One region of the Paenibacillus lacisediminis genome, then DNA from elsewhere that is predicted to be linked to it. Evidence: riboswitches for the same ligand, from Rfam matches in the RefSeq annotation. Region 1 holds a riboswitch; each other region holds the start of a gene.
The links. Region 1 has a riboswitch for thiamine pyrophosphate ahead of ACLD72_RS12420 (thiamine phosphate synthase). Riboswitches for the same ligand answer to the same signal wherever they lie in the genome.
Positions count from the first base shown of each region.

Region 1 (7,745 bases):
ATGCGCTCAAAATCACGGACGACCGTGCTTTCCGCGATTTGCTGCAGCAACTGTTCGTCGTAAACGAACCCAATGATCCCGCCTCTCCCGAATATCGTCAATTATATATGATCCGGCGGCTGCTGATTGCGGATCACTTTTTAAAATTGGAGGATTTGGCCGATGAGCTTTATGTCAGCCGATCTACCTTGAATAACGATTTCAAAGAGGTAAAGCGAAGCCTGCAAGCTTACGGAATATCAATAGAGACGCGCCCCAATTACGGCATCAGGCTTAAAGGCGATGAAATGCGGCTGCGCTTTTGCATGTCCGAATTTATCATCAACCGTTCAAGCGACGAGCAAATCGGCCGTTTGGAAAATACGCCGCGTATCCTCGCGCCCGGAGAGATGACCCTGATTCGCGGAATCATTCTGGAACAAATTCAAAAATTTGGCGTAGCCCTTTCCGATGTAGCCTTCAATAATCTGGTCATTCATATGGCGATTGCTTGCAAGCGAATTCGTGATGGCAATCAGGTAGCCATGCCTTCGGCGGAAATTGCGGATATTCGCGGCAACGAGGAATTTAAAGCCGCTGAGCAAATCGCGGCGTTAATCGGGGAAGAACTGGGTATGGTTTTTCCCGAGGCCGAGGTTGCTTATATCTCCCTGCATCTGTCCGGAAATAAATGGCTCGCGGGGATTAAAGATCAGCGAAGCGAGAGCTTAACGCCGGAAAAGCTGCTGGATACGCGAATCTACGAGCTTGGCAAAAGCATTCTTGCTGAGATCGACAGGGACTTGAACTTAAACGTCAGCCATGATTCCGAGCTGTTGATGGGCATATGCCTTCATCTGAAGCCGGCGCTAAATCGGGTGAAGTACGGGATGAACATTCGCAATCCGCTGCTGGACCATGTGAAAACCAATTATCCGCTAGCCTTTCAAGCCGGAGTCATTGCCGCCAAGCTGATTGAAAGCAAACTGAATATTGCGATTCCGGAAGCGGAAATGGGGTATTTAGCGATTCATGTCGGAGCCGCCATTGAACGGCAGCGAATGACTTCCCGGCCCAAACGCTGCCTCGTTGTCTGCACTTCCGGAGTCGGCAGTGCGCGCCTGCTGCAATATAAGCTGCAAAGCACGTTCGGGGCCCGGCTTGAAGTGGCGGAAACGACCCCGTACTATAAGCTTTCGCAGATTCCGCTGCATGCCATCGATTTTGTCGTCAGCACCGTGCCGATTCACCAGAGCTTGCCCGTTCCGGTCGTTGTAGTGCAAACCTTGCTTGGCACAGGCGATATGGATAAGATCGAAGCTTTGCTCAGCGGCAAAAAAGAGCACCCGCTCCGTTATATTCGCGAAGATCTTGTTTTTCTGCAACAAAGTTTTACAAGCAAGGAAGAAGTTATCTCTTTTCTTGGCAAGCGTATGCATGCCGCCGGTTTGATCCGTTCCGCCGAGGGGTTCATCGGACTTGTCCTGGAGCGTGAACATGCCGCGCCCACTGCCTACGGAAATTTAGTGGCCATCCCCCATCCGCTTATCCCGCAAAGCGACGGTACCGTATGGGCGGTTTGCACGCTGGGGCAGCCCATTGACTGGGCCGGCAAGCCCGTGCAGTTTGTTTGTCTGCTCAGCATAGACAAGAACGGCGAGGAACCCCCGACGACCATGTACGATCATCTGATGAGGATCGTGGATCATGCGGAAATCGTCCAGCAGATGCTAAATTGCGACTCTTATGATGAATTTGCCCGCATCCTGATTAGAGCAGCCGATTTCCGCTAGCAGCGGAAAAGGAATGCATACAGATATGTTATGAAATCGTATACACTGAGTTTGCAAGAGACAGAGATATTATTTACGAGGTGATAGCTGTGGATGAGTATCAGGAAATCATAATGGAGATCATTACAAATTCAGGTGTCGCCAAAAGCAAGGCGATGGAGGCCATCCTTCTCGCCCAAAAGGGGCAAACCGAACAAGCTGAAGCCTGTCTTCAAGAAGGCAAAGACGAACTGGTTAAAGCGCATAAGGCGCAAACCCGTTTGATTCAGGCGGAAGCAGGCGGAACCGCCCATGAAGTTACACTGCTGATGGTGCATGCCCAGGATCATCTGATGTCGGCGATCACGACGCGGGATTTGGCCGAACATATCGTGGAGCTTTACAACAGACTAAATAACCTGTAAGAGGAGGACAAACAATGAAACAAATTACGTTGGTTTGTGCGGCGGGAATGTCGACAAGCATGCTTGTACAGAAAATGAAGAAGGCCGCGGAGGCGCAAAATCTTGAAGTTGAAATCAGAGCTACTTCCGAAAGTTCTTTTAAAGAGTACGCGGACAAAACGGACGTGCTATTGATCGGACCGCAGGTCGGTTACCTGGAAGGCGATTTCAAAGCAAAGTATGAACCTCAAGGCATCAAAGTGAGCGTTATTAATACGATGGATTACGGGATGATGAACGGAGAAAAAGTGCTTGCCGACGCATTGGCCCTTTAAGATTTCAGCGCTTAATCCTAATAAATGGAAGCGTTCTCTAGCATCTCATTATGAAGCCTGGAGCAGGAGTTGAAAATAATGAACAATCAACCAAAGTTCTCGCACAAACTGCAAAGAGCGGCCGGGAAAATTCAGCAAAACCGTTATATGAGCGCCATTTCCAACGGGCTGATGTCCACCCTTCCATTCTTGATCATCGGCGCCTTCGCCACGCTTTTCTCCGCGCTGGCATGGGAGCCTTATCAAAACTTCATCGCACCGGTGAAAGGCATAATCGGCCTGGCCTCGACGATGACGACCGGAATTATCGCAGTGTACGCGGTATTCTTCATCGCTTACAGGCTGGCACAAGCTTTCGACAAGGATCCGCTGCTTCCCGCGGCTACCGCCTTGCTTTCGTTTTTAATCGTCACCCCCGTTCAGACTTTTGATACGGTACGGGCGTTGCCGATGCAATGGCTGGGGGCGCAGGGTTTATTCGTCGCCATGATCGTCGGCCTGCTCGCCTCGCGCCTGTACATCTGGATTGTCGACCGCAACTGGACGATCAAAATGCCTGACAGTGTTCCGCCAACCGTGGTTAAAACCTTTTCCGGACTGATTCCCGCCATTCTGGTGGCTCTGTTGTTCGTCATTGTGGCCGGCGTATTCATGCAAACTTCCTTCGGCACGGTCCATGACTTTATCTACACGTATCTGCAGTTGCCGCTGGAAGGACTTGGCGGATCGCTGGGGGCTTTGATCGCCGCGGTGCTGATTATGCAGGCGCTATGGATGTTCGGCATCCACGGAGCCATCGTTACTCTGGCGATCGTAAAACCGATTTGGATGAGCCTGGATTTGGCCAACCTGGAGGCGTTTCAAGCCGGAGCTCCGCTGCCGAACGTTATCGGCGTGGCTTTCTGGTCCATCTTCTGCAATTACGCACCGATGCTTGGTTTTACCCTGCTGCTGGTGTTTATGGCCAAAAGCAAGCAGCTGCGCACCATCGGCAAGCTGGGCCTTCCGGGAACCTTTTTCTCGATTCACGAACCGCTGATCTTCGGCATCCCGGTCGTATTGAATCCCATACTGGCCATTCCGTTTGTCGCAGCTCCCCTTGTGTGCGCAGTGCTCGGATACGTGGCCACCACCATCGGCCTGCTGCCGGCGCCAATTGGAATTTATCCGCCATTTGGGACACCGATTGTTGCGCTTGGTTTTATTGAAGGCAGCTGGAAATTGGCCGCGGCGCAGCTGGTGCTGATTCCGATTTGTATGCTGATCTACTATCCGTTCTTCCGGGCGCTGGACAAACAGCTCCTGAACAAGGAACGCGAAGCTGAGGAAAAGAATAAGCAAGAGGGGTCCGATGTGGCTACAGTAAGTCCGGTTTCCCTATAATAGTATGTAAAGAGAGACACCACGAAAAACGGCGGGAATTTTTAACCATCCGCCGTTTTTCGCCATTACGATAGCTGGAGTGAGAACCGATGATCAAACTGGGAATATCCGCAAACAAACGTTATTTCGTGCATGAGGGCGCGCCTTTTTTCTATTTGGCCGATACTGTCTGGAGCGCCTTTACCAATATTACCCTGGAGGAATGGGCTTACTATCTGGATTACCGCAAACAGCAGGGTTTTAATGTGCTGCAGATGAATTTGCTTAGGCAATGGGATGCCAGCGGCAGTGAGCTAAAGTTTGAACCTTTCGCCAGCGATGCGGGCGGCGGTTACAACTTTTTTGAATTCAACGAGTCCTATTTCGACAGAGCGGAAACGATGGTGCAAATGGCTGTAGATCGAGGCTTTGTCCCCGCGCTTGTCCTGTTATGGTGCAATTATATCCCGGATACCTGGGCTTCCAAGCTTCGTGAAGAGAAGAAGATGCCGCTGGAAGCGGTGGAGCCCTACGTCCGTTATGCAGCCAACCGGTTTTCCAAATATCATCCGATTTATGTGGTCAGCGGGGATACCGATTTTCCTTCCGAACGCGCTAAGCAATATTACTTAACCGCGCTGCGTGCCGTGAAACAGCATAGTCCGCAGTGTTTGACCACCCTGCATATCCAAGGCAGGCTGGCGATGTTGCCCGATGAATTTTCCGCCAATCCCGATCTCGATTTCTATATGTACCAGTCCGGCCATAATTCGCAATTTCAAGCTACGGCATATACGCTAGCGCTGGAGTTCTACAATAAGCCTAATACCCGGCCTACGATCAATTCCGAACCGTGTTATGAGCAGATGGGCTATAGCCGCCGGGTTTATGGCCGCTTTACCCGGGCCGATGTGCGCAAAGCCGCCTGGCAAAGCCTGCTTTCCGGGGCCGGAGCGGGAGTGACCTACGGGGCGCATGGGATTTGGAGCTGGCATCGGAAAGGCCAGCGCTTCGGCGTGACCGGCGAAGGCTTCGACAGCCCTTACGATTGGCGGTCCGCGCTCCAATTTGAAGGAGCCTGGGATTACGGTTTTGCCAAACGGCTGTTTGAGCTATACGAACTGACCGATTTACGCCCCTGGAACATTGTGCTGAAAAACACGGAGGAAATTCGCGCGGCCGCCACCGCCGACTTCACCAAGGTAGCCGTTTATGTGCCGGTCAACACCGTGCTGAAGTTGGATGCCGACCTTAGCGAATACGAATTTACGCTTATTGACCTGGAGCATCGGCGGTTCGCGCTCCCTCAAGTTACCGTTCGGGAGAACATCACGATCATTGAAATGCACGATTTCGAGGCTGATGTTTTATTGATCGGCAGCAAAAAATGATTTTGTTCACCATGAATGATTGTTATTTTGTGGATAATCATGTATATTGTAAAATGTAAATAAATCGCATATGGAATCGACACTAGGGGTGCCGCAAGGCTGAGACGAATGCAAATTCGGACCCTTTGAACCTGAACTGGTTAATACCTGCGTAGGGAAGTGGAGAGTTAAGAATGGATTGATGCCTGTCATGGCTTATTTCCCGTTATTGTTCTTAGCCGCCCTCCTGAAGGAGGGCGGTTTTTTGGCATTTATTTTAGCTCAAAACCAATAACGGTAAAAAATGTCGCTATTTTGCTGATATCCGTTCATTTGGGAGAAATAGAGGAAATTTATAGCGCTATTTTCCCCCGTCGCATGGAAATGCCCACGTTCTTGACCATTTACAGGAAAATAAGTACATAAAATGTCGCTAATGGAGATGAACAGGCTAGGGCTCAGGAAATAAGTACATAAAGTACCTTTATTTTTAGCATTGATATATGGAACTAGGAGTGATATCCGCATGATGAATCGTTCCCCATCCTATGCTGCGCCTGAACTTCATCTTATATCGGCCGAAGGAATCCGTGTCCATGAACTGCTGAGGGTGGCGATGGCTGTTCTTCCTTATGTCGATTACATTCATTTGCGCGATAAGCAGCTTTCGGCCAAAAAGCAGTTTGAGATGGTAAAGCTGATGCGCCAAGCGGGAGTACCGCTGGAAAAAATCGTCATCAACGACCGGCTGGATGTTGCGCTGGCCGCCGGTGCGGCAAATATTCAACTGGCTGGCCACAGTCTTCCGGCAGCTTCCGTACGCCCCCTTGCCCAAGGAATGCGAATGGGATGTTCCGTTCATTCCGCCGAGGAAGCGGCTGCGGCCGCGAGTGAAGGAGCGGATTACTGTCTTTTGGGCCATATCTATGATTCGTCCAGCAAACCCGGCCTTCCCGGGCGCGGGCTTAACATCCTGGCGGAGGTCTGCGCTCGCTGCCCTGTTCCGGTCATTGCCATTGGAGGAATACGGCCGGATAACGCGGCGGATATCATTCGCAACGGTGCGCAAGGTATTGCCGTTCTGTCCGGCCTCTACTCTTCCGCAGATCCGGCGGCGCAAGCCAAATCCTATCGCGACGCCATTCATGCCGCGTGGCCCTGAGAGGAGGTGAAAATGTTGCAGGTTCATTTAAATGGCAGGGACACCCTGCTGAAAGAAAATTGCGTTACGGTGGACGATTTATTGGCTGACAGCCCATGGAATAAGGAAAGAATTTTGGTGGAGCTGAATGGAACGGTTGTCCGAAAAGAGGCGTACACCAGTACCCGGCTGACCGAGGGCGATCACATTGAACTTGTACATTTTGTAGGGGGAGGCTGATAAGCATGGAAGATGTATTTCACATTGGCGGCAAGGTGTTGTCCAGCCGATTATTTATCGGCACCGGCAAATATAACCGGAACACGCTGATTCCCGAAGTGATCGCAAGGTCGGGAGCGGAAGTTATTACCGTAGCGTTAAGGCGGGTTAACCCGGACTGGGAGGAGGAAAATCTCCTTCACCATATCCCGCCGCATATGACGCTTTTGCCAAACACTTCCGGGGCCCGTAACGCCGAAGAGGCCATCCGGATCGCACGGCTTGCCCGGGCGGCGGACATGGGCCATTGGATCAAATTAGAGGTGATTAATGATCAGAGATACCTGCTTCCCGACAATATGGAAACGATCAGAGCCACGGAAGTGCTGGCCGCCGAGGGATTCGCGGTGTTCCCTTATATGAACCCGGATCTGACGGCTTCCTTCCGGTTAAGGGACGCGGGCGCTGTCGCGGTCATGCCGCTTGGGTCCCCGATCGGCAGCAACCGGGGCTTGCGCACCAAAGAGCTGATCGGCATGATGATCGAAGAAGCGGGGCTGCCTGTCATCGTGGACGCCGGAATCGGCCGGCCTTCGGAAGCGGCGGAAGCGATGGAAATGGGAGCCGCCGCCGTCTTACTGAACACGGCTATCGCCACCGCACGCGATCCGCTTGGCATGGCGGAAGCGTTCCGCGGTGCGGTAGCGGCGGGCAGACAGGCCTATTTGGCGGGATTGGGCCCGGTGCAGCAAGAAGCTGTCGCCTCCTCCCCATTAACCGGATTCCTGGACGAATAGGAGCGGACGAATGAGTTTTTATAACAGGCTATTGTCGTTGGAACAGTTTCCCTTTCAGGAGCGCTGGCCGCAATATTCCGCTGCGGATATTAGGCGGGTGCTGGCAAAACGGAAAATAAATGAAGAAGATTTGCTCGTTTTGCTGTCCCCGGCGGCCGGGAAGCACCTGGAGGAAATAGCGCAGATGGCCCGGCAAGTGACCCGGAGCCAGTTCGGTCATACCATACAGTTGTTTACCCCGATGTATGTGTCCGATTTTTGCGTGAATCACTGCGAATATTGCAGCTTTAGTTCTATCTACGATTTTCCGCGCAGAAAATTGGATATGCAAGAAGTCGAGCGGGAAGCGGCCGCGATCGCCTCTGC
Region 1 covers NZ_JBKIAX020000005.1:282,709-290,453, reverse strand. The annotation lists gene ACLD72_RS12445 (BglG family transcription antiterminator) at 1-1,772, shown strand, start outside; gene ACLD72_RS12440 (PTS lactose/cellobiose transporter subunit IIA) at 1,862-2,176, shown strand; gene ACLD72_RS12435 (PTS sugar transporter subunit IIB) at 2,191-2,490, shown strand; gene ACLD72_RS12430 (PTS sugar transporter subunit IIC) at 2,569-3,873, shown strand; gene ACLD72_RS12425 (apiosidase-like domain-containing protein) at 3,963-5,243, shown strand; TPP riboswitch at 5,318-5,418, shown strand; gene ACLD72_RS12420 (thiamine phosphate synthase) at 5,749-6,384, shown strand; gene thiS (sulfur carrier protein ThiS) at 6,397-6,603, shown strand; gene ACLD72_RS12410 (thiazole synthase) at 6,609-7,379, shown strand; gene thiH (2-iminoacetate synthase ThiH) at 7,390-7,745, shown strand, end outside.

Region 2 (7,745 bases), on a different contig from region 1:
TGTACCAATCGGCAACTTTGGAATAGGGCGTAAACGGCAAAAATACGACCCGCTCCTTGAAGGGCTCCGCCATTGCTTTTAGCCGGCTGACATAGTCCGTTTCCCGGTTGGCTCCGTGACAAGTGTCACCCACGATGAGCAGCATGGCTTCCGGCACCTGACGCAGCACGGCCGGAAACGCCGCCAGCAAATGATGCACGCCTTTGGCCGGAAGCAGCCGGCCGACGAACAGGGCCACTTTTCGGTTTTCCCAGCCATATTCGGCCAGCCGCGCCGTGCGCAGCACTTCCCCATGCGGCGTCCAGCGCGGAACGAAGTCCTCCAGGGTGACGCCCGGCGGATTGACCCAAATCGGCGTGAACAGGCCGGGAAACCGGGAAAGCAGCTCCTCTTTCAAATACTCGCTGCCCACGATGATCCCGTCTACGCTTTCCAGCATCGGCTGCATGCGGGCTTTGGGATGGCAAGAAGGGGAAATAAACGCGGCGGAATGAAGGGTGAGCAGTACGCGGGCCAGCGGCAGCCGGCTTTTTAACTGAAAAGCGAGCAGCGGCCGATTGTGGACGTCAACGGTTCCGGGCCGCCATTTCCGCAAATGGCGCAAAATCGATTCCAAGTAAAGCCGCCCGCCGGGCAAACGGTAAACCGGAACGTTTCCGATCCAGCCCTGGGAAGGCAAATGGCCGTCCGCGAGTCCAAAAATGCGGATTTTTACATGTTCCGCCGCAAGCGGGACCACATTTTCAATCACCCGTTCCAGCGAACTGCTTCTGCCTGAAGGCATGACGAACGATCCGGTCGTGATCACCGCTGTCTTTTCCCGATCCATGAGCGATCCCCTCCTTCCTTTCACTAGCTTCGCTATCCTAAATATACGATGCCCGCCCGGTAAATGTGACAACCGGCTGGAGGCGCAGCCCTTCGGGAACTTAGGAAAGCCTGGGAAAAGCCTAGGAAAGCCTGCCCCAAAACAGGCGGCTGACGGAGAACAGTCGTCCACTCTTTTTGAACGGGACAACATAGATTGAAAGAAGAAGCAAGGGAGGAGGAACCCTATTTGAAGCAGGACTATGTAGGAATATTGCTGAACTCCGGGATGTTCCGGGGAATCCCTCAGCGAAAAACCGGCCAGGAGTCGATCTCCAATTTTGAAGAAGCGGCCCGGAAATACGGCTTGATCCCCTGTTTTCTCCGCTTGGGCGATATCGACCTGTTCCGGGGAACCTGCTCCGGCTATGTGTCGAATGGAAAAGAATACGTGATAACCGGCCTTCCCCTGCCACCGGTCATTCATAACCGGGCCTTGTATCCCGAGCCTGCAGCGCACCAAAAAATCCGCAATCTGACTTCCCGGGGCATCATAATCTTCAACGTCAACAACCGTTATGGAAAAGATGTCATCCACCGTCTGCTCTGGAACGCTCCGCATCTGCGCAGCTATTTGCCCGCTGCTGCTCCGGCCAAGCCGGCGGCACTGCACACCATGATGTCCCGGTATTCCGACCTGATTCTTAAACCGATACGCGGTTCTGTTGGACACGGGATCATGCGGCTGCGTTACGATCATCAAAGCTGGGGACTGACCTATGCGTCCAAATCCGGAAAAAACGAATGGCGCACCGCCAAACTCCAGCAAGGGAAACTGCCGCTGTGGACGCGGCGCTTGCTGCAGCGCACCCCTTACCTCGTTCAGGAGCGCATTCCGCTGGCGGAATACGATTCCCGGCCCATAGATCTGCGGGTTACCGTCCAACGCGGCGAACTCGGCGATTGGGCCGTCACAGGGCTGTTCGCCAAGGTGGCCTTGAAAGGCAGCTTTCTATGCAACATCGCCAAGGGCAGTGAAGTTTTCCCGGCGGCAGAGCTGCTGGTCCATGTTTTGCCTCCGCATTCGGTCGCCGCGGCCCTCGCCCATGTGGAAGCGCTGGCGCTGGCGATCAGCCGCCATCTCGGCACGCAGTTGCCCCTGCTTGCCGATCTGGGACTCGACATTGGTCTCACCATGAGCGGGCGTCCCTACTTTATAGAATGCAACGGCCGCGACCAACGTTACGGTTTTCGCAAAGCTGGATTGACTGAAATATGGAAAAACACGTACCATCAGCCGATGTCTTTTGCCAGGTACCTGCTCGATCACCCGAACGGGCCGCCGGCCGCGCAAAAGCTGCTGCAGGAGAATGTCCTATAACGGCTTGCTTATCTTACATCGGCAATGCCGAAAAGCGGATACGTCTGCGAAAGCGCGAAGGCGGCCGCCACGGCAGCGGCCATGGCGAGCAGCACCAGAAGGTCATACCGCGAATAAGCAAAGCGGTAATAATAAGTGCGCGGCCGGCTGCCGTCAAAATCTTTGGCTTCCATGGCCACGGCCACGCGGTGCGCCCGCCGGATGCTTTGCGAGAGCAGCGGCACCGCGTAAAGCCGGGCCAGCTTGGCCCAGCCCCGCGGTCCCTGCGGCGTACGCACGCCGCGGATACGCAGGGCGTTCCGGCGGATCTGCAGCTCCTCCCAGACCATCGGGAGCAGCCGGACGGAAGCCATAAAGCTGTAGGCATATTTAGGCGCAAGCTTGACCTGCTGCATCAGCGAGTAAAACAGGGCGACGGACGAGGTGGTCAGCACGAAGAGCAAACCTTCCGCCGCAAAAGTCACCGCCTTGAGCCCGATATGGACGCCGCGGTAAAAGCTCTCCTCCGAAATGCGGATGAGGCCCCAGGCCCACCATTCGTGCTCGCCTTTGCCGAACAAAATCATCGTCGAGGAAGACGAGACGAAGGTGAGCAGAAAGGGCAGGACAAGCAGCGCGATTTTCCACGGCTCGTATCCGCTCAGCAGAAACAAGAGCAGCGTAAACAATACGGCTTGATAAAACATGAAATCAGGGCGGTGCGTAAACAAAGTCACCAAAAACAACAGTACAAAAAGCGCCAATTTGCAGGCCGGGTTGGCCCGGTGCAGCCAGCCTCTCGTTTTTGGGGTCAACAACGGCTTCATCGCAGGGTCACCGCCTTTGGGGCGGAAGCGGATGCGGCTCTGCCGGAGACGGATGAAGCGAGCGAGCCGGCCGTTTCGGACAGGCCCGCTCCCCCCGGCTCCGCCGTAATCCCGGCCATTGCCGCCCCGCGTTCCGTGCAGGAGCGGGAGACCAGCCGCCCTTCCCGCACTTCCCAGCGCTGGGTCGCGACCGTGGCTGCGATCCACTCCTCATGCGTGACCATTACGATCGCGGTCCCGCTCCGCCGCAGTTCTTCGCATAACGAAAGGATCGCAAACGCGTTTGCGGCATCCTGGCCGAAAGTCGGTTCGTCGAGCAGCAGCAGCGGCTGCTCACGCACGGCCGCGCTGGCCACGCTGAGCCGCCGTTTTTGCCCCAGTGACAGCTGGTAGGGATGCCGCCCCTCATAACCTTCCAGGCCGAATTGCCGTAAAATCCGCACCGTACGCTCGTGAATCCCTTCTGCGGAAAGCCCATCTTCCCTGAGGGAAAAGGCCACTTCCTCGTCCACCCGGTCGGCTACAAATTGAAATTCCGGGTTTTGAAAGACGAAGCCGATTTCCCGTGCCGTACGCTCCATCTGGCGCCGGCGTACGCGGCGACGAACCTTGCCCCCCTGCATCGGAACGCCCTGCAGAACATATTCGCCCTCCGTCTTCAGCAGTCCCATCAGGCTGAGCAACAGCGAGCTTTTTCCTGCACCGTTTGGACCGGTGACGGCGATGAAATCGCCGGGCATCACCGTGGCATCCCCAACTTCAATAACCGGCTTGCCCATTCTTAGCCCGCGGAATCCTTTGAGTTCGACAAGCGGGGCGAAGCCGGTGGAGGCGCCAGCAGACGGCGCGGACAGCCCGGCGGAAGAAGCGCCGGTTTCCCCGCCCCTGGACGGAGCCGGCTCCAGCAGCCGCCGCCCCTCCGGCGCGGCTAAAAACTCCGTCCAAACGCCGGGATACCAGATGCCAAACTCCTTCAGCTCCCGGCGAAACTCGGCAAAAATCGCCTGCGGCGGCCCCTGACCTAGCAGACGGCCGTCCGGTCCGAACAAAGCGACCCGGTCGACGAGTCCAAGCGCCAGAATTTCTTCAATCCGGTGTTCGACGATAATTAGCGTGCGATCCTTGGCAATGCGGCTGACGGACTGCCAAATTTGCTCGCGCCCTTCCGGATCAAGCAGCGCGGAAGGCTCGTCGAGCAGCAAAACCTCCGGATCGCCGAGCAGCACCGAAGCCAAAGCGAGCCGCTGCTTCATCCCTTGGGACAAGGCATGGATCGGCATGTGCAGCTCGGGCAAACGCAGCCCGACGTCCTGCAGCACCGCTTCCATCCGGGCTTCCATTTCCGGCCGGGGAACCCCCAGGTTTTCCAGCGTAAAAGCCAACTCCTCATCCACGTAAGGCATGCAAAACTGGGTGTCCGGGTCCTGGAACAAGAACCCCCAGGAGTGGGGCAGACGTTGCGAAGCGTAGCGCATCGGAACCTCCACGAGCTGCGGGATGATCCCCGACAGCACCTGTAGAAGCGTGGATTTCCCGCTCCCGCTGGGGCCGAGCAAGAGCACTTTTTCCCCGCGAAAGGCCCGAAAGCTCAAATCCTTGAACACAAACCGCGTCTCCCCCGGAAATTTAAGCCTTAGATCGCAAACTTCAACGGCTGTTTCCATAGTTAATCATCCAATGCCGCGTAATCTTTAGGATCAACGGGGCGCAGCAAGGTGGTGACGCCTGTCGCTTCTACGGCCTTGGCCAGCCCGTAAGCAAAGTAGCCGGCAATCAGCGCAGAGCTGACGGCCCGCATCGCATATTTGGCGATCAGCAGCCAGGTTTCATAGTCCTGTACATATCCGTAATAAATGTCCGGAATGATGGAACCGACCGCGGCCCCGATTCCGGCCAAGGCGGCGACGGAACCGGAAAATTTGCGATACCGGAAAGCCGCGAATACGAGTTCCGCTCCCAAGCCTTGCAACACGCTGTACAGTACGAGCTGAACGCCCCATTCACTGCCGAACAGGATTTCCACATGGGCCGCGGCCACTTCCGCGATCAGTGCCACGCCCGGCTTGCGGATCAGCAAAAATACAAGCGTTGGGGCCAGAAACCACATCCCGTATACGATTTCGTCGGCCTGCGCAAACAGCGGCGAGAGTAAGTTATACACCGAACTCCAGAAATGATAAACTACGCCAAGCACGACCGACACGAGCACCGTCACCAGCAGATCGCTCAGCTTCAGCCCGCGGCCGCCTTGTTTTGTTGCTGCCTCTTGCATGTTTTTCTCCCCTTTTCAAAAAATATTTTTTTCGCAAACGACAAAAAACCGCCAGAATAAGCTCAGGCGGCAGTCAGGTCACGGGGATGGACACAAAAAAATCCCGGACATTCGATTCTCTACGCTGGCATTATCCAGATCAGATTAACGGTCCGCAGCGGAGTATGCTGCCATCTCAGCCTGATTCACTCAAGCCCCCGTATCGTATGCGATTGTCTTTAACATACACCAACTGCTTACAGGCATCAAGAACAAATTTTAAACATTCACTTTTCAAAACGGACAAAAAGCCGCCTTCATATTGATTCCGTCCCTGTTCTTTGTCAAAATAAGCGGAATAGGCACATTAAGAGTAGGAGGTTGCTTTCTTGGCGGCAACATGGATGAAATGGAGCCTGCGGTTGGCGGAACGGTTCATTTTTTTATGCGACATCAGGCTGCGTACACCCCTTGTCCGGAGTTTCAGTTTCCAATATCCAATCTCATACTCCAGCTCCCACTTTTGCCGCCTAATTGAGACGTCTGATAATCTGCCGAATTTTCTCGATCCCGATAAAAACAACGGCAGCGACGATCACAAATAATATCATATCGAACATGGTTTTAAAAATGACCGCGGGGACGGATGTATTATTGAACGGGTACCGAAAAAAAGCGAGCTGCCTATAGGTTAAATCGCTAACGATATGGGCCAGCAAAAATTGCAGGGCAAACTTCCAAAGCGATTTCATATGATCATTTCATTCCTTTTATGCTTAAGGGTATGGTCTCTCTATTTCTTTTATCAGCATACCTGACTATCCTTACATCCCCCTGTCGCCAACCTTAAATTAATCTTAAGAACTCAACTTTCGCAGCAAAAAATCGGCAGGTAAGCCTTGATTTAGCTGGGTAAAGCAGCAATCCATTCCATTGCCGGAGTTGACGCTGAATCAGAGGCGGACAGTGTCTTCCCGGCTTTTTGGGCTACTTCGTTGATCAAGTCGAGCAACTGCTGTAAGGTAGCCAGCCAATCGAGTGTGCCGACTTCGCCGCACAGCAAATAAAACAAGCCGCCGAAGGAGCGTGCATTGTACTTTGCCGACGCTTTCACGCCAGCAAGATATGGCTGGGGCTAAAGTAGTGCGAAGTGGAGGGGCAAAAAGGTGTAGCCGTTCGATCAGTCCATCGTGAGCATAGGAGGTCCCTTGTAAAACGTGCCGGTGGCATGATCTCTAAATCGCACAAGCAACTCGACCGCTTTGCTGCGATTCCGCTCAAACATGGAAGCACGGAAGAGCCAACGATGAAGAGGGCGCCACGATCCGCCGAGGTCAGCACCATCTACCTTTTGCACCGCATCCGTTTCGAGCAGTGTCACAAATCGACGCCAGGTGAGGGGCTGTCTAAAGGGTTCGTGTCTTGGAGTCTTGGTGTCTTGGAGTCTTGGTACCTTGGTGCCTTGGTGTCCCTGCCTGCAGCCTTTGCACGATTATCCCTTTCGTTCAGAGAGCAGGGAGTAGGGGGTGGGGCTAGATCAAGGGTTCCTAAAAAAGAGAGAAGAAAAAGAGATGAGGAAAAAATGAGGCGGTTCAGGTGAGATTTTCGACTTGATAAAGGAACGTATGTTCGGTATAATGAAGTAAATCGAACGTGAGTTCGTAAATTCTTGATTCGGGGGCGAGCGACCATGGAGGCCAATGCGGGAACGGAACTTCAACCATTCAGCAGCCGTTATAACAGCGAGCAGGCCTGCATGGAGGCGCTGATCGCGATGAAGTGGCCGAACGGCTTCGTCTGCCCGCGCTGCGCTCACACCCGGTGCAGTCGTCTGACCTCCCGGCATATCCCCTTGTTCGAGTGCGGAAAGTGCAAGCATCAAACGTCTGCTTTGGTCGGTACGATTTTTGAAGGAACACATTTGCCCCTGCTCAAGTGGTTCGAGGCCCTGGATTTGTTCCTGCTTGAGGGCGGCATCTCGGCGCTGCGGCTAAGCCAGGTGATCCGGGTCACCTACAAAACCGCCTGGTTGATGCTGCACAAAATACGCCATGCCGTCGGAGAGTTCGATGCCCGGGAACTGCTCTACGGAGACGTGAAGGTGAACAGCGATTTGTATGGGCGTAACCCGTCCCGGTGTCAGTTTTCGCATCCGTATGCCTCGGCGGTCATAGCGGGATGCACGGTGACGGAGTCGGGCGAGCCGGAGCAGGTCAAAATCCGCCTGGTGCCTCATAAGAGAGGAGACGGGAAAAGGGCAAACCGTCACGAACTCGCTGCGTTCATCAACGGGCATGTGGATGTCCGTACATCGGTAGTACAGTCGTTCCCTCTAGCCTTTCGTCTGTATGCGCCCTTGCGGAAAGTGGTGAGAGAAGCGTGGGAAACGCTGAAGAGTACATATATAGCCTTGGGACTAAAGCATCTGCAGGCGTACCTAAACGAGTATACCGGACGCCGCTGGCTGCACCTGCCCGGAGCGGAAGAAACAATGCGGCAG
Region 2 covers NZ_JBKIAX020000002.1:138,103-145,847, forward strand. The annotation lists gene ACLD72_RS03985 (glycosyltransferase family 4 protein) at 1-829, opposite strand, end outside; gene ACLD72_RS03990 (YheC/YheD family endospore coat-associated protein) at 1,058-2,188, shown strand; gene ACLD72_RS03995 (energy-coupling factor transporter transmembrane component T family protein) at 2,197-2,994, opposite strand; gene ACLD72_RS04000 (ABC transporter ATP-binding protein) at 2,991-4,658, opposite strand; gene ACLD72_RS04005 (ECF transporter S component) at 4,661-5,266, opposite strand; TPP riboswitch at 5,366-5,477, opposite strand; gene ACLD72_RS04010 (hypothetical protein) at 5,776-5,997, opposite strand; partial or broken gene ACLD72_RS04015 (IS4 family transposase) at 6,150-6,338, opposite strand; gene ACLD72_RS04020 (transposase) at 6,936-7,745, shown strand, end outside.
Region 2: linked by a shared signal. The riboswitch ahead of ACLD72_RS04005 (ECF transporter S component) and the one ahead of ACLD72_RS12420 (thiamine phosphate synthase) in region 1 are both predicted to bind thiamine pyrophosphate.

Region 3 (7,745 bases), on a different contig from region 1:
CTAAATTATCTCGAACCTATCTGCTTATCCACCAAATATTTTCTTCTCCCGAGCTTGTCTGTTTTTCTGCTACCCTGATCTAACGGGATAATCATACAAAGCGTCCGGACAGTGAGTGTTGATCTGCCGCCCCCCCACCCCACTTCCCTGTCCTCAAGCTTTCAACGCCCTTCCGCGTTTCTTGCCACGATCGGTTTTCGGCTTAACTGGCAAGCAAGGATTATAAGGTTGAGCTCAAGGACTCAAGCTGATTTTTGCTCTGCGAAAGTTGAGTTTGTAATTCTATAATCTAAAGAAAATTTATATCGGCGTACCCCCTATGAAGACAGACCGCATTTAACATACATCAATCCTATTTTCCATTATTAAGTTGGCCTTCTGTGAGAACCTAACGTATACTAAATCTTATAAGACTAATTTTTCTTATACATAGGTTGTGATTAGGTCTTTTTACCCGCGCAATGCGACAAAAGGGCTCGGCTTTAAAAAAACTCTGGTGTCCGTTAAATTCCGAAATCTCCCGATTTTTCCGGAATAGCGGCTTTACAGTCCGTTAGAAATTGAAGTGTGTTTCCTGCTTCATCCATCGATGGGTTAAGCGCATTTTTTTGGTTGAGCCCTTATTTTCACTGCTTTTGACGAACCACATTTGGGGAAAAAAGTTTAGCCGTAATGATGACATCAATCCTAATGCTTTCCGCATTAGCGGCCTCTCTCGACAGCTCTTTTTTTCCACTCTAAAGTGATGCCTATGTAAGAGTATACGAAAAAACGCCCCGCCCGCTTTTGTAGCGAAAGAAGCGTTTTAAACCCGTTTGTTATCTTTTGGAACGTCGGATGCCTTTCCAGGAAATCAAAGCAAGCAGCATGCCCGCCATCGAAAGCAGCATCCAGTATTGCGGATAGGCCGGTCCCATTTGAACGGCAAACGGCTCAACGATCCCAGGAGAAATGCTCGGCAGAGCGAATGACAATTTCTCGGATGTCTCCGCATCGGCAACAGCTGTCGGAAGGATACCGGTCACCGGTTCCGAAGCCTCGCGCTGGGCGGAGTGATCCACAAGCAGAAAAATAAAGCTGCACAGGAACACTAACAAAAAGCTGGCGGCCCAACCGATAATACGCCGACGGAAGCCTCGGGTCACGCCGGCCTTGACATCCGGCGCCAGCCACGGCGATTCCGCATAGATACGGTCCATGACATTGCGGTTCACGGCCTCAGCCTGCTCCTCGGTCACTTCTATGGGTATGTATTGCAGCATGTCCATGCTTTCCTGCCAGCAACGGTATTCAGCATTGCAAGACTCGCAGCCCAAAAGATGCCACTCCAGCTCTTTGCGCTGGGGATGTTGTTCGGGCAGGTCTTGCATCAAACCGAACAGTTCTTGGGCCTCTCTACAATTCATCTGCTTTTCATCCCTTCGTAATGCTCGTAGACCGGTTCGTAAAAGTAGGGTTCAAGCTGGCTTTTTACGCTGCTTCTGGCGCGGAACAAAAGCGATTTTACGGCACTGACGCTCTGTCCCAAAATACTGGCGATCTCCTGGTAGTCCAATTGATCGTATTCGCGCAATATCAAAGCAGACCTTTGTTTCTCCGGTAATTTGTTGATCGCTTCGCGCACCATGCCAACCTTCTCGCTGCGCAGAACGGCTTGTTCCGGGACGACCTCGGTCGGGGCCACAGGAACATACCCGCTTTCTTCGAGCGGGACATTTCCGCTGCGCTGCTTGCGCAGCTCGCTGAGCACCGTATTCCGGGCAATCGTGTAAAGCCAGGTGGAGAAAGACGCGTCCACCTCCCGGAAGGAATGCAAGCTGCGAAATGCTTTGTAGAACGTCTCCGAGCATAAATCTTCGGCAAGCTGCTCCAATTGAGCGCTTTTCAACATGTGATAAACGAAGGCCAGTATCTTCCGCTGATACCTTCGCATCAGCTCCGAATACAGTTCCGTGTTGCCTTCCTTAATCTCACGTATCATCTGGGAATCGGTCATTTCGGGGCGAAACCTCCTCGCAGTTCCAAATGCTTCTTCCCGTTCGATTCTTCCATTAATTATTACCGAACAGGAGCAAAAAAGTTGCGGTCGTTTATGTAAACTTCTATCCGAAAATCATTTGCGGCGATATACGCTATAGCCAAAATCAAATCATATTATACCACAGAAACCGGGATTAAAAAAATAAACCGATGGTCATTTGTTGAAAAATATTAAAGGCTGTCCGTGTTATGGACAGCCTTGCTTTGCTTTTTGGTCAGTTCATCCGCGCCCGTAAGCCGCCGCTGCGTGAAGCTCCTCCACCGCTTTGCGGACATCGGCGGCCTGTGTAACTGCGGATATGACCGCGATTCCGTCCGCCCCGGCGCGGATCACTTCGCCCGCTCTTGCGGCCGTAATCCCGCCGATTGCGACGAGCGGCTCTCTGATTCCGCATTCGCGCAGCCGCCGGATGAAGCTGGGGCCCTGCGGCTCGCGGGCATCGGCCTTGGATGCGGTCGGATAGACCGGCCCGATCCCGAGGTAGTCCGCGCCGCTGTGAATGGCCAGTTGGGCTTCTTCCACGGTATGCACGGATACGCCCAGAATCCGGCCCTCGACCCGCTCGCGGACCTGGCTTGCCGACTCGTCCTCCTGGCCGACATGGATTCCGTCCGCATCGATCGCCAAGGCAAGTTCAACATCGTCGTTGACGATAAAAGGAACGCCCGCCCGCCGGCAAACGGCCTGCAGCTTTTCGGCGAGCCTCAGCTTCGGCTCCCCGGTCAGCGCGCCGGACCCCTTTTCCCGGAATTGAATCATCGTTGCGCCTCCGGCCAGCGCCTCCTCGGCCACCTGTAGCGGCTCCTGCCGGCAGTCTACGCTGCCGATTACCAGATACAGTCCGAGAAATTTGCGCATAGCCGCAGCGGAAATACGCTCGCTCATGGCCGCCCCCCCTGTACCTTCCTGCGCCGGTACGCCCAATGATTCGTCGGGCCGTGTCCCAGCCCCAGGGCAAGCTCGTCCTCGATCGCCGCCTGGATAAATGCCCGCGCGGTAGATATCGCTTCAGCGGCCGCCGCTCCCTTCGCCAGCTCCGCCGCGATCGCCGCGGAGAAGGTGCAGCCCGTACCGTGCGTATGCCGCGTCATGATCCGCTGCCCGCTAAACTCGGTGAAACCGTTGCCGTCATACAGCAGGTCGACGATCCGCTCGCCGCTGCCGCTCTCGTCATGCCCGCCTTTGATGACAACGTGTTTCGCCCCGAGGCTATGGATGCGTTTGGCCGCCTCGCGCCGGTCGGTCATGCCGAGAATCGGGATGCCGGATAACGCCTCGGCCTCCGGGATATTCGGCGTCACCACCTGCGCCAGCGGCAGCAGCTCCTCCTGCAGCGCCACGACCGCTTCGGGCTGCAACAGCGTGGCGCCGCCTTTGGCGATCATAACCGGGTCGACGACGACCCGGGCCCAGCCGAAGGCGCGGATTTGCCCCGCTACGGCGCGGATGATCCCGGCGCTGAACAGCATGCCGGTTTTCAGCGCGTCCGGGGCCAAGTCCGAGCCGACCGCCTCGATTTGCTCCGCCGCGGCCTCCGGCGGCAGCGGGTATACGTTCCGGACGCCCAGCGTGTTTTGGACGGTGACGGCGGTGATCGCCGACATGCCAAACACGCCAAGCTCCTGGAACGTTTTGAGGTCGGCCTGGATGCCGGCCCCGCCGCCGCTGTCCGACCCGGCGATCGTCAGCGCCTTCCGGACCGCGCCGCTCATCCGAGCCACCACCCGCCGGCGGCGGAGACTTCCCGCTCGCTGACCGCCGCGTGGCCCTTCAGCGAGTGCGGGTGCAGCTTGGCCAACTCGTCGAGGAAGGCGATCTGGAAGCTGCCGGGTCCGGCGGACGCGGTGCGCTCCGCGGCGCGGGACGCGGCGGCGCCGTAAAACGCCAGCCCGGCGGTGCCGGCCAGCAGCACGTCGTCGCGTTCCACCGCGGCAAAGGCGCCCAGCACCGACGTCAGCAGGCAACCCGTGCCGGTCACCTGCGTCAGCAGCGCATCCCCGCCGCTGACGATCCGGCACAGCTGCCCGTCGGTGATCACATCCTCGCGCCCGGTGACGGCGACGACGGTGTTCAGCTTCCGCGCCGCCCGCACGGCCAGCTCCGCCTGATCTTCGCCGCTGCTCTCCCCGGCATCCACGCCCTTGATGTCGCGGCTTTCCCCGAGCAGGTGGGCGATTTCCGCCGCATTCCCCCGCAGCAGCGACACCTTGACCTCGCGCATTATGTGCAGCGCCGATTCCGTCCGGAAACGCGTCGCGCCCGCCCCGACCGGATCCAGCAGCACTGGCACCCCATGGGCGTTCGCCGACAAACCGGCGACGATCATCGCCTCGACCTGGGCGCTGGACAGCGTCCCCAGGTTCAGCACGAGAGCCCCGGCGATCCGGGCCATATCGGCCACTTCCTCCGGCGCGTAAGCCATCACCGGGGAAGCTCCCAGTGCGTACAAGCCGTTAGCCGTAAAATTGGTCACGACGACGTTTGTCATGTTGTGCACAAGCGGCTTCGTGTTTTGCACTTTCGTAAGCAGAGCGGACAAATCTTTTTCCAAGATGCTCATTAAAGTTCAGCCCCTTTCGTTAATGCACCCGCGGCACTGGTTCATCATTCCGCCGCCCCGTCCGAACCGGCCATTCCTCCAGCTTATAAGCCATGTCCCAGAACAGGTACTCCAACTGGCAGCTTTGCATGAAATGATCCGCCATTCTCCGGCGCTCCGCTTCCGCCGCGGTTTCCGCCCATTGGTCGAGGGCGTCCTGGAACCTCTGCGTCACATTCGTCACCCGGCCACCGTAAAATTGCATCCAATCGTAAAAAGGATGGTCCGGGGCCGGGCGGACTTCGTCCAACAGCTTGCGGCCGATTTCCAGATACGTCCAGGGGCAGGGCAGCAGCACGGCCAATATTTCACCCAGGCTGCCTTCATGCGCCACAGTCAGCATGTGGCGGATGTAATGATGTGCGGACGGCGCCAAGGGAAAGCCCTGCAGCTCCTCAAAACGCACCCCGGCAACGGCGCAAAAATTGTGGTGCGGATGGATTTCGCTGTTCAGAATAAAGGAGATCTGTTCGTTGAACAGGGCGATATCATCGCGGCTTTCGCATTTCGATATGGCGATTCCGTAGATCCGCATGTACGCGTTCAAGTACTCGTAATCCTGTTTGACGTAATGAATCAATTGCTCTTTTTGCAGATTGCCGTCGGCGATTCCCCGCACGAAAGGATGCTGATAAATCGCTTCAAAAACCTCGTCCGCCTGCTCGCGCAGCGTTTGCGCAAAACTCATCGTCCTTCACCTCCGGGTAAAATGTGAACTACGATACAGGAGCATCCATGGGACGACGAGCGGCAGAACTTTACGAAGCGGCAAAAAAGCCGCCCCGTAGAGGGAGCGGCTTGAACGCGCGAGGGCTAGTCACATCACAACTTGATCACTTGCAGACGGCGCAGTACCGGCTCCACTTTCCTACGCTAGTACGAACTAGATCAGGTTCAAAGGGTCCAAGATACGCTCTTGTCTCAGCCGAATACGGCGCCCCTAGTGGAATTTCCTATTCGATTCACTATCACTACTTTACCTGGATCTTCCTGGAGTGTCAATTCCGCGTTGCCATGCGCGCCGGAATTTCCCCGCGGCCTCAGCGGAGCGCGAGCCGAACCGTTTTAATCTCATACGGCGAAATCTGCAGCTCGGCAGTACCTTGCTTGGCCTCCCCGGCCGGCCGTTCCATCAGGTCGGTTTCTTGCCAGGAGACAAACGTGAGATCGCTCTCCAGGCGAACCGAACCCCGGCCGCCTTTATATTCGTGGAAGCGGACGATCAAGGCGTCGTCGTCCTCCGCTTTTTTGACCGCGTCGATTGCCACTTCGCCGCTGCCGCTGACGCGCACAGCCCGCAGCAAGGAGAAAGCGGGTGCCGCTGCCTGGCCGCGTGTGGCATACACCGGCTGATTCAGCAGCGCGGCGGCCTGCACGGTCTCGCCCTCGGACCAATGCCCCTCGTGCGGATACAGGGCATAAGTAAACGTATGCTCTCCACGGTCGGCCTCTGGATCGGGATAGGTCGCCGATTTCAGCAGCGACAGCCTGATCACGTTGTTTTTGATGTCATGACCGTATTTGCAATCGTTGAGCAGGCTGACGCCGTAACCGTGCTCCGACAGGTCGGCCCACTGGTGCCCAACCGTCTCAAACCGCGCCAGATCCCAGGAGGTGTTCCAATGCGTCGGGCGTTTGACGTTGCCGAACTGGATGTCGTAGTTGGCCTCCGTTGCCCGTACATCCACCGGAAAAGCGACCTTTAAAAGCTGCTGGCGTTCCTGCCAATCTACCTGCGTGCGGAACTCGATCCGCCGATCATCGGCATTTAGAATCATCTGCTGGCTGATCGTGGAGCTCATATACATCCAGGTGAAAGCGACCTCTGCCCGCAGCTTGCCGGCCGTAACCCGGCACTCCTTAAGCTCCGAAACCTCGCTCATCTTCTCCTGATAAAAAATATCGATATCCCAAGCCTCGAACATTTTCGGCTTATCTTCAAACACCTGGAGAACGTTGCCGCGTTCTCCGGGAGCGAGCACCTCGCGGCCGGCGGCCCGGTCGTAAACCGAAGTCAATTGGCCGCGCGCGTTCCAGACGATCCGATACAGCGGAGTCTCGATGCCGTTCGGCAAAACTCTAAACGGCGCCTCAGCAGCGTCACCGCTTCCCGCTGACGCTCCTTGCGAATCGGACATCGCCTCCTCCCCATTCAAGCTGCGGCTTATCGTCTTAAATCCCAACGGCGGGACGTTTTCCACCTTCACCCAAACGATGCTTCCGTCAAATTCGGCGTCAAGCTCGCGGCCGTCGTGATCGCTCCAACGTCCTCCGGGACCAGCGCCATGGACGGCAACGAGGCCGCTATACGTCCAGGAGGACGGATTCCAAACGGTATAGGTCACTTCGCCTTCCGGATCACCGTTCACAGCATCGCCGGTCACGGCATCGCCTATCGAGGCGGTACCGATTGCTGTATCGCCAATCAGGGCGCTTCGGGTCAACCCGCGGATCGCCTGACTGCGGCATTCCTGCAGCAGCGCAGCGGCTTGCTCGTACTCCAGTTTGGAATCGCGGTACACTTCGGGAATCGACGAGCCTGGAATGATGTCGTGGAACTGATTGCGCAAAATCGTTTTCCAGCTTTCGTCGAGCTTCGCTTTCGGGTAGGAGGCCCAGCCTCCGCCAGCCAGCAGCGCCTCCAGGCTAAGCAGCCATTCGGCGTCACGAGAGAGCAATTCGAGCTTGCGGTTCATTTTTTTGTTATAAGCCTGACTCGTATAAGTTCCCCGGTGGTACTCGAGATACAGCTCGCCGTCCCATGTATGGACATAACGGTCCGCCGCTTCCACCGTCTCATGCAGTTTGGCGAAATATTCGTCCGCCCTCCCGGTGACGACGTTCGGCAGCCCCGGCATCGCTTCGAGACGGCGCCGCAGCTCCAGATGCTCCCGGTTGACGCCGCCGCCCCCGTCCCCGTAGCCGTAAGACAACAGCAGCTCCTTGTTGATTTCCTTGTCCCGGTACGTTTCCCAGATGCCCTGCACACTGGACGCTTCGATGTTGCCGTTGTAGGTATACCACCAGAAGCTGCCGTCCTGCGGGGTGGTGATGAAATGGGTCAGCACTTCGCTGCCGTCGATCCCGCGCCATTTAAACGTGTCG
Region 3 covers NZ_JBKIAX020000017.1:399-8,143, forward strand. The annotation lists gene ACLD72_RS25185 (zf-HC2 domain-containing protein) at 819-1,406, opposite strand; gene ACLD72_RS25190 (RNA polymerase sigma factor) at 1,403-1,996, opposite strand; gene thiE (thiamine phosphate synthase) at 2,261-2,926, opposite strand; gene thiD (bifunctional hydroxymethylpyrimidine kinase/phosphomethylpyrimidine kinase) at 2,923-3,753, opposite strand; gene thiM (hydroxyethylthiazole kinase) at 3,750-4,601, opposite strand; gene tenA (thiaminase II) at 4,621-5,328, opposite strand; TPP riboswitch at 5,489-5,592, opposite strand; gene ACLD72_RS25215 (alpha-mannosidase) at 5,681-7,745, opposite strand, start outside.
Region 3: linked by a shared signal. The riboswitch ahead of tenA (thiaminase II) and the one ahead of ACLD72_RS12420 (thiamine phosphate synthase) in region 1 are both predicted to bind thiamine pyrophosphate.

Region 4 (7,745 bases), on a different contig from region 1:
TGAATTCGTGGATGACTTGTATACGGATAATAACCCCGACGCGGTGAAGTGGTTTGAAATGCTTATGCGAAAACATCCAGAAACCTATCATCATTGCGTCCGGGTAGCCATGCTTGCGGAGAAGATTGCGGAGCCGCTGGGCATCGTTGGGGCGGAGAAGGACAGTTTAATACGAGGCTGCTTCATGCACGACATCGGGAAAACGATGATACCGCGCGAAATTATCGAGCATCGCGGGCCATTGACGCAGCAACAGTGGAATATTATCAAACTTCATCCGGTGGTCGGCGCCGAATTGGTGGAGGTGAATCCGGCCTTTGGACCGGATGTTGTCGCAATCGTTCGCTGGCATCACGAGCGCTGGGACGGAGGCGGGTATCCCGACGGTTTAAAGGGGGAGGAGATCCCCTATAACGCGCGGGTCTGTTCCGTTGTCGACGCGTTTGATTCCATGACATCGGACAGGCATTACCGCCTGAAAAGGCTGACGATGAGCGAGGCCAAACTGGAGCTGCTGCGGCACAGCGAAACGCAATTTGACCCCGACATCGTCCACGCATTGATGAAGCTTTCCGACGACATGTTGAACATTTTTTCGTTGCTTTAATTTTGGTGCTGCTGCTCGGCCGCCATGCGCTGGGCGATGTCGCGCTTCAGTTCGAGGAACAGCGGGTCTTCGGCCACATCCTCGCGGCGCGGGCGGGAAAATGGGACCTTAACGGTATGCAGCACCCTAGCCGGACGGCCCGAGAACAAATAAATCGTATCCGACAACATCAGCGCTTCGTCTATGCTGTGTGTGATCAGCAGGACGGAGCGTTTATTTTCCTCCCACATTTCCAGCAGCCAGCGCTGCATGTCGCTGCGCGTCAAGGCATCCAGCGCGCTGAAAGGCTCGTCCAGGCACATGACCTCCTGGGGAGCAAGCAGTCCCCGCAGGAAGGAAGCGCGCTGCTGCATACCGCCGGACAGCGTATGGGGATATGCTTTTTCAAAGCCGCCCAGTCCCGCTTTGCGCAGCCATTCCCGTATCTCTCCTCGCGCGCCCGCGCGCTTCATTCCGGCGATCTCCCGCGCGAGCACGACGTTATCCTCGATGCTTCGCCACGGGAAAAGCGCCGGCTGCTGCGGCACATAGCTAATGTGGCCGCGTTGTCCAGTCACCTTGCCGCCCTGTAGATAGACCTCTCCCTGATCGGGGGCGGTTAAACCGCCGATAATGTGGAACAAGGTGCTTTTGCCGCAGCCGGACGGGCCGATGATCGAGACGAACTCGCCGGCATGTACCTCCAGCGAAATATCGCGCAGCACGGGGACCTCCTTGCGCCGTTCACGAAATGTTTTGTGGATATGGCGCACCTCAAGCGCTAAGGGGGCCGCCGTTTTTTCTCGGGTATGAATATTCATGCGAGCTAATCCCCTTTCTGCTTGTAGCGGACCAGCCATTTTTCGAGCAGGGCGACGCAGACGAACATGGCCAGGCTGATCACAACGATAATGGCGATGGCGACGAAAATTTTATCTGTGCGAAACGATGACTTTTGCAGCAGCATATAGTAGCCGATCCCCTTGTCCGCGCCGATCCATTCGGCGATGACGGCTCCCATCACGCTGTAGGTCGCGGCGATTTTTACGCCGGAAAGGATGGCGGGAAGGGCATAGGGGACTTCCAGTTTGCGAAAAATCTGGCCTTTGGATGCCCCGATCATCCGCATATAGTTCAGCATCACCCGGTCCGTCCGGTTCAGTCCGTCCATGGCGGCAACGGCTACGGGGAAAAAACAGACCAGCGTAATGACGATGATTTTGGGCAGCATGCCGAAGCCAAACCAGATCATAAGCAGCGGGGCCAGCGCGATGCTGGGCACGTTTTGGCTCAAGATGATCAGCGGATAAAGCGATGCTTTCAGAAACGGTACATAATGCAGCACAAAAGCAACCAGCAGACCAACCAGCGTGCCGATGGCGAATCCGGCCAGCATCAGGCGCAGCGTGGCGAAGGTGTGCTCCTTTAGACCGGCTGATTCGGCAGCCGCTTCGCGGCCGATGTCAAGCGGGCTGGGCAAAATCCATTGATCAATATTGAACCAGACCGTGGCCCCTTGCCAAATGAGCAAAAACAGGATGACCGCCGTAAGCGGCGGCCATACGCTGTTCCACAGGCTGCGGAAATTCATGGACGGTATTTCTCGGTCAGCTTATCCATGCTGACGCCCTGCGGGTTGTAAGAAATTTTAATCTGCGAAATGATCCCCGTACTGCCGAACTCGATGACCGCTTCGTTCATCTTTTTGACGATGGCCAGCAGCTCGTCCAAATCGCCCTCCATCGTGGTCTCCAGCGGATTCACCTGATATTTGACCCCGGAGGCCTGAATGACCTCGATCGCGCGGTCGACATACGGAATAACGTCTTCGCCGTGGGGCGTTTTCGGAATGATCTGAATACTGAGCAGTGCATTTGGCATAAATTTAACATCCTTTCTCGGTTTTATTTCTCTTTATTTACTCGGCGGCAGGCAAAAATTCGTTTGTAAACGCGGCGTCGACTTCAAGCGGCTTCTCCAGCAGCCCGCGCTCGTGCATCCAGTCGGAGTAGTTCTGCCATACTTCCTTCTTCTGTTCGCCCCAGCGGGCCGCGTCATCCTGGTATTTCGGGCTAAGCCATTTCTGGCTGGCGACGACCAGGTCATGGTCGAGTTCAGGCACGGCCTTCAGCAAAATTTGCGCCGCTTCCTCGGGATGATCGATGGCGTAATTGTATCCTTTGGACACGGCGCGCATAAACGATTTGACCAGCTCGGGATCGTTTGCGATCGTCTTCTCGTTCGTCACGATCACGGGTGTGTAATAGTCGAGCTTATCCGAGTAGTCTTTGACGTACAGCATATCAAGCGGTTCACCCCGAAGCTCCGCTTCAATGCCGGTCCAGGCGTAAAAGATCCAGGCGAAGTCGATGTCGCGCTTCACGGCGGTGAAGTAGTCGGCATCCCCGATGTTGAGGAATTTGACTTTGCTGACGTCGGCGCCTTCCTGGTCCATGATGGATTTCATGACGGCTTCTTCTACCGGAGAGCCCCATCCGCCGTACGTTTTGCCTTCAAAATCTTTCGGCGATTTGATGTTTTTGCCGGCCGGAGCGGCGAAACCGGAGGTGTTGTGCTGAATGACGGCCGCGATCGATACGAGCGGAACGCCTTGCATCCGGCTTTGCGTGACGTTCTCCTGCACGCTGACGCCAAACGGCACCTCACCGGAAGCGACCATAGCTTCTGCGCCGCCGGCGCCCGGGAGCACGATATCCACGTTCAGGCCTTCCTCCTTAAAATACCCCAGTTCTTTGGCGACGTATAAGCCGGTGTGGTTCGTATTGGGGCTCCAATCGAGCACGAGCTTAACGCCGCGCGGCGCCTTGGCCCCTCCATTGTCCGCGGCGGCACCCGCGGCTGGATTGCCTTCGCTGCCGCCGCCAGCTTGGCCGCCGCAGCCGGCCAGAACCAGCAGGAGGCAGGATAGGACCGCCACGAGGGAAGCCCGCATGTTTTTCTTCACAGCAAATTCTCTCCCTTTTTATCGTTAAATTTCCGCAGTTTGTTCATTTATAACCTGGATACGTCCGAAAGCTTCCGGACGTCAGGTCCGGACAACAAAAAAACGTCCCGGTCGGGACGCTGATAGGCTGGCGGAATGAAATTCATTAACATGTTTCATCCATAACGCTCCCTACGCTGGCATTATCCAGATCAGGTTAAGGGTCAGTATCTTGATGGGATACAATCTCAGCCGGCCGATTCCAGCACCCCTGAACTATTCAACTGCGGATTTCACTAGTCATTATAATTTCCCGCGGCCCGTCTGTCCAGCTTGGCAAAGGGAATTGGCTTGAAATATCAGGAGATTTGCGTTTTATTTGGTAAACCGTTATAATTAAATCAGCTTATGATTTGAGAACGCAATATTCACACATTGGAAAGAGTGTCACTATATAAATGGAACTTTTTTCAATGTGTGAATTTTTTTAAGATAGGCATCACGCTCTTGGTGCGCCCATTTTGCGCCAGGAGCCGTTTTTATTCAGCTCATATAAGCGGCCTTGGCCGCATGCCGAATTGGTTGACCAACATCCATTTTGAGGAGGAAAAAGATGAGCTACCGTAAAAAACCGCTGGAGGAAATTCCCGAGGAGAACACGCCGGTCTGGTCTTGCATCAGTGAGGATTGCAATGGCTGGATGCGGGATAATTTTACGTTTGACTATACGCCGGTGTGTCCGTTATGCTCTTCTGAAATGGAGAAGGGGATGAAGATGCTGCCTCAACTGAAGAACCCCACATTCGATCCGAGAACGTCTTCTTAAGCGTAATCCGATAAATACCTTGCTTGCCCCAAACAGCCGCATTCGCCCCAAAGCGAATGCGGCTGTTTGCCGTTTTGCGGCAACCGGGAGAAAAAGATTGCATCTCTATTTAAAATCTAATATGTTGGAGGTACTACACGAAAAACAACCAGAAGGGGGGAATTGCCCGCCTATGCATGGAAATTACAAGGTGGCATCACAGGTTTTCGACATTCCCTCCGGAAGCAAGCAAAGAAAATTCGCGGTTTTTCTGGCCATTTTGATCGTGGCCGTATCGATAGCGGCGATTTCGCTCGGCATAAGAAATTCGCCCGGGTTGGAGCTTTTTTTTGCCGCTGCCATCGCTTGGCTTATATTCGGGGATCTGCTGACCGCTTTTATCGCCTACAGCCAATACCGGGCGTCCGGGATTCCGTCGCTGCTGGTATTATCCTGCACCTACCTGTTTACCGGAATCATTACCACCGCGCATATTATTACGTTTCCGGGGCTGTTTTCCGATGCCTGGTATTTCGGCGAACGCAGTCAGGCTGCGGGATGGTTGTGGGTGTTTTGGCACAGCGGATTTTCTTTGGGGATTTTGCTGTACGTTTTCACGCAATCGATATGGCCGAAGCCAATCGAGAAAAAAGAGCATATTTTCAATTGGGGCGTGGCGGGCATTTCGTTTACTTTGCTGCTTGCGCTTGGCTTTATTGAATTGTCGGTCCTTGGAGAGGGGACGCTGCCCGAAATTATAGGCCATGGCGATTACCGGCAGTTAAATTCGTCCGGGCTTGGCCCTGCCGTATGGCTGCTGAACCTGGCGGCACTGCTAGTGATGGCCTGGAAAAACAAAGGCCACACGGTGCTGCACTTGTGGCTGACGGTGGCGATCGTTGCGCTTATGATGGACGTGACGCTGACCTTGCTGGCCGGCACCCGGTTTTCGCTCGGCTGGTACATGGCCAAAATCAACTCGGTCATTGCGGCAATGGTCGTAATCTGCTCGGTGGTGAACGAGGTGAACCGGCTGTTTATCCGGCTTTCGGAACAGCACCGGCAATTGATTGAGTCCGGCTTCGAGCTGGAGAAAGCCAACGAGAAATTAACCCGGCTGACCCAGTTGGACGGATTGACCGAAATTCCGAACCGCCGCCGTTTTGATGAGATTTTGTCTCGGAAAATGGTCTCGCCGGGGGATAGATCGGCGCCCTTGTCGTTGCTTATCATCGATGTGGATTGCTTTAAAGCCTACAATGATCACTATGGGCATCAGGGTGGAGACGAGGTGCTGCGTTCCATCGCCCAAACGATCCACAAACGGGTGCAAGCGCTGGGCGGGTTTGCGGCGCGTTACGGCGGGGAGGAGTTTGTCGTGATCTTGACGGATTGCGGTGCCCGCGAAACCCGGAATATAGCGGAGAAGCTTCGCAGGGCGGTGTCCGGGTTGGCCATCCCCCATGAAGTTTCCGCGATTTCCGGGTGCGTCACGATCAGCATCGGGGGCTGCTGCATATCGCCGCTTGATCCGGTGAGCGGGCAGGAATTGATCGGCTGCGCCGACCGCTGCTTGTACAAAGCGAAGGAGGCGGGCCGCAACCGGTCTGTGGTTGAAGACTGGACGGACTCGCAGCCCGCGGAGCTTTAATTGGAATTGGAAGGGCTGTCAGGGCCTGCCGTCATGGCGCGGTATTGCTTCAGCATAAACAGCCGCCAGCGGATAATCATCCCGTAGGCCAGCAGAAAGAAAACGGCGCCGGTCTGAAGCACGGAGATATATTGCTCCACCGCTTCGTGAAGCAGCATGCGCACAGCGAGCAGGCCGATCAGAATAAAAATAAAGCTGCGCGAGCGCTGGGCATAGACCTGGCCGTCCACCTTCTCGAATTTCGTGGTCCGGATGAGCGGATAGGAGAACAGCAGCCAGCCGAGCGCAAAGGCGATGATCCCCCAAGTGACGGGAATATGCGTCTCGGGAACGACGAACATCATAAACCCGGTCGTCATGCCGAGCGGGGGAATGATGATTTTCTGGATCGTCACGGGCCGGCGGCTCGCCTTAAGGCGGATAAACAGCACGGCTACCGCCATGAACAAGGCGCCGAAAGTAAAGGCGATTTGCAGGTAAGAAGGGTTTATCGCATTCATGGGAGATCCCTTTCTATATAAAGAAGTGATTGGTGGACAAAACTAAATATTTGTTAATAGTATTTCGCGAGAACATTATAACATAATCGGCCACTCATGTTTCAAACCTGCCAACGCAGAGGGGGAAGAAAAATGAATAGCGAATTCACGGTTGCGGTCCATTGCCTGTTGTTTCTGGACAACAAAGAGGAGCAAATGGCCAACAGCGAGCAGATCGCCTGCAGCGTCGCAACCCATCCGGCCCGTGTGCGTAAAGTGCTTAGTGCGCTGCGGAAGCACGGTTTGGTGACAACGAAGGAGGGCGTCGGCGGAGGATACCAGCTCAATACGGAACTTGCACGGGTGACTTTGGGCGACTTGTACCGAATGTTTGCACGCGGTTCGCTGCATCCGGGCTGGTGCTCCGGCAGCGAGGAGTCCTCCTGTCAAGTAGCTTCCAATATGCACAACGTCATGGATCGGATCTTTACCGGCGGGGAGCAGCGGCTGGAGTCGTATTTCGATGATCTTTCCCTGGCGGAGGTCAAACGGATGCTGGATGAAGCCGACAGCCAGGCCGGAAGAGAGCATTGTACGGGTAAGTATAAGGATATGAAGGATCTGTTGGAAGCGCGGAAAGCCAAGGGAGGAGTGCTGAGGTGAGTATTTTCGATCGAACGGATTCCCGGTTGTTTTACGCAGGATCTTATGCGGAGCTGGGCGACCCGGGGATATATTTATGCGAACTGGACCTGCGGAGCGGCGCCATGCGTATTCTCAGGCAAACTGACGGGATTGTGAACCCTTCTTTCTTAGTCGCGGATACGGATGCACGGCGGCTTTATGCGGTCAGCGAGCAGAGCGAAGGGAAAGTGGTCAGTTTCGCGATCGATCCGGGGGACGGCGGATTAACGAAGCTGAACGAGCTTCCGACGCTGGGGGCGGATCCCTGCCATCTTGCGCTGGCTAAAGCCGGTGAGGGCTGGCTGCTCGCCTCCAACTATTCCAGCGGCAATGTGATCAGCTTTGCGCTGGGCGAAGACGGAGCGCTGGCGGGGATGCGATCGAACGTTCAGCACGAAGGCGGCGGCGTTCATCCGGAACGCCAGGATGGCCCCCATGCGCACAGCGCCGTTCCCAGCCGGGACGGGAAGTATATTTGCGCCTCCGATCTGGGGATCGACCGGATCGTGATTTACCGGCTGGAGGACGGAGAGCTTGTGAAGCACGGGGAGGCACGGCTGCCGGACGGCTCCGGCCCGCGCCATTTTGTCATTCAT
Region 4 covers NZ_JBKIAX020000008.1:205-7,949, forward strand. The annotation lists gene ACLD72_RS16525 (HD-GYP domain-containing protein) at 1-607, shown strand, start outside; gene ACLD72_RS16530 (ABC transporter ATP-binding protein) at 604-1,407, opposite strand; gene ACLD72_RS16535 (ABC transporter permease) at 1,413-2,177, opposite strand; gene ACLD72_RS16540 (MTH1187 family thiamine-binding protein) at 2,174-2,467, opposite strand; gene ACLD72_RS16545 (ABC transporter substrate-binding protein) at 2,505-3,539, opposite strand; TPP riboswitch at 3,703-3,813, opposite strand; gene ACLD72_RS16550 (cold-shock protein) at 4,144-4,356, shown strand; gene ACLD72_RS16555 (sensor domain-containing diguanylate cyclase) at 4,547-5,986, shown strand; gene ACLD72_RS16560 (CcdC family protein) at 5,983-6,486, opposite strand; gene ACLD72_RS16565 (RrF2 family transcriptional regulator) at 6,619-7,128, shown strand; gene ACLD72_RS16570 (lactonase family protein) at 7,125-7,745, shown strand, end outside.
Region 4: linked by a shared signal. The riboswitch ahead of ACLD72_RS16545 (ABC transporter substrate-binding protein) and the one ahead of ACLD72_RS12420 (thiamine phosphate synthase) in region 1 are both predicted to bind thiamine pyrophosphate.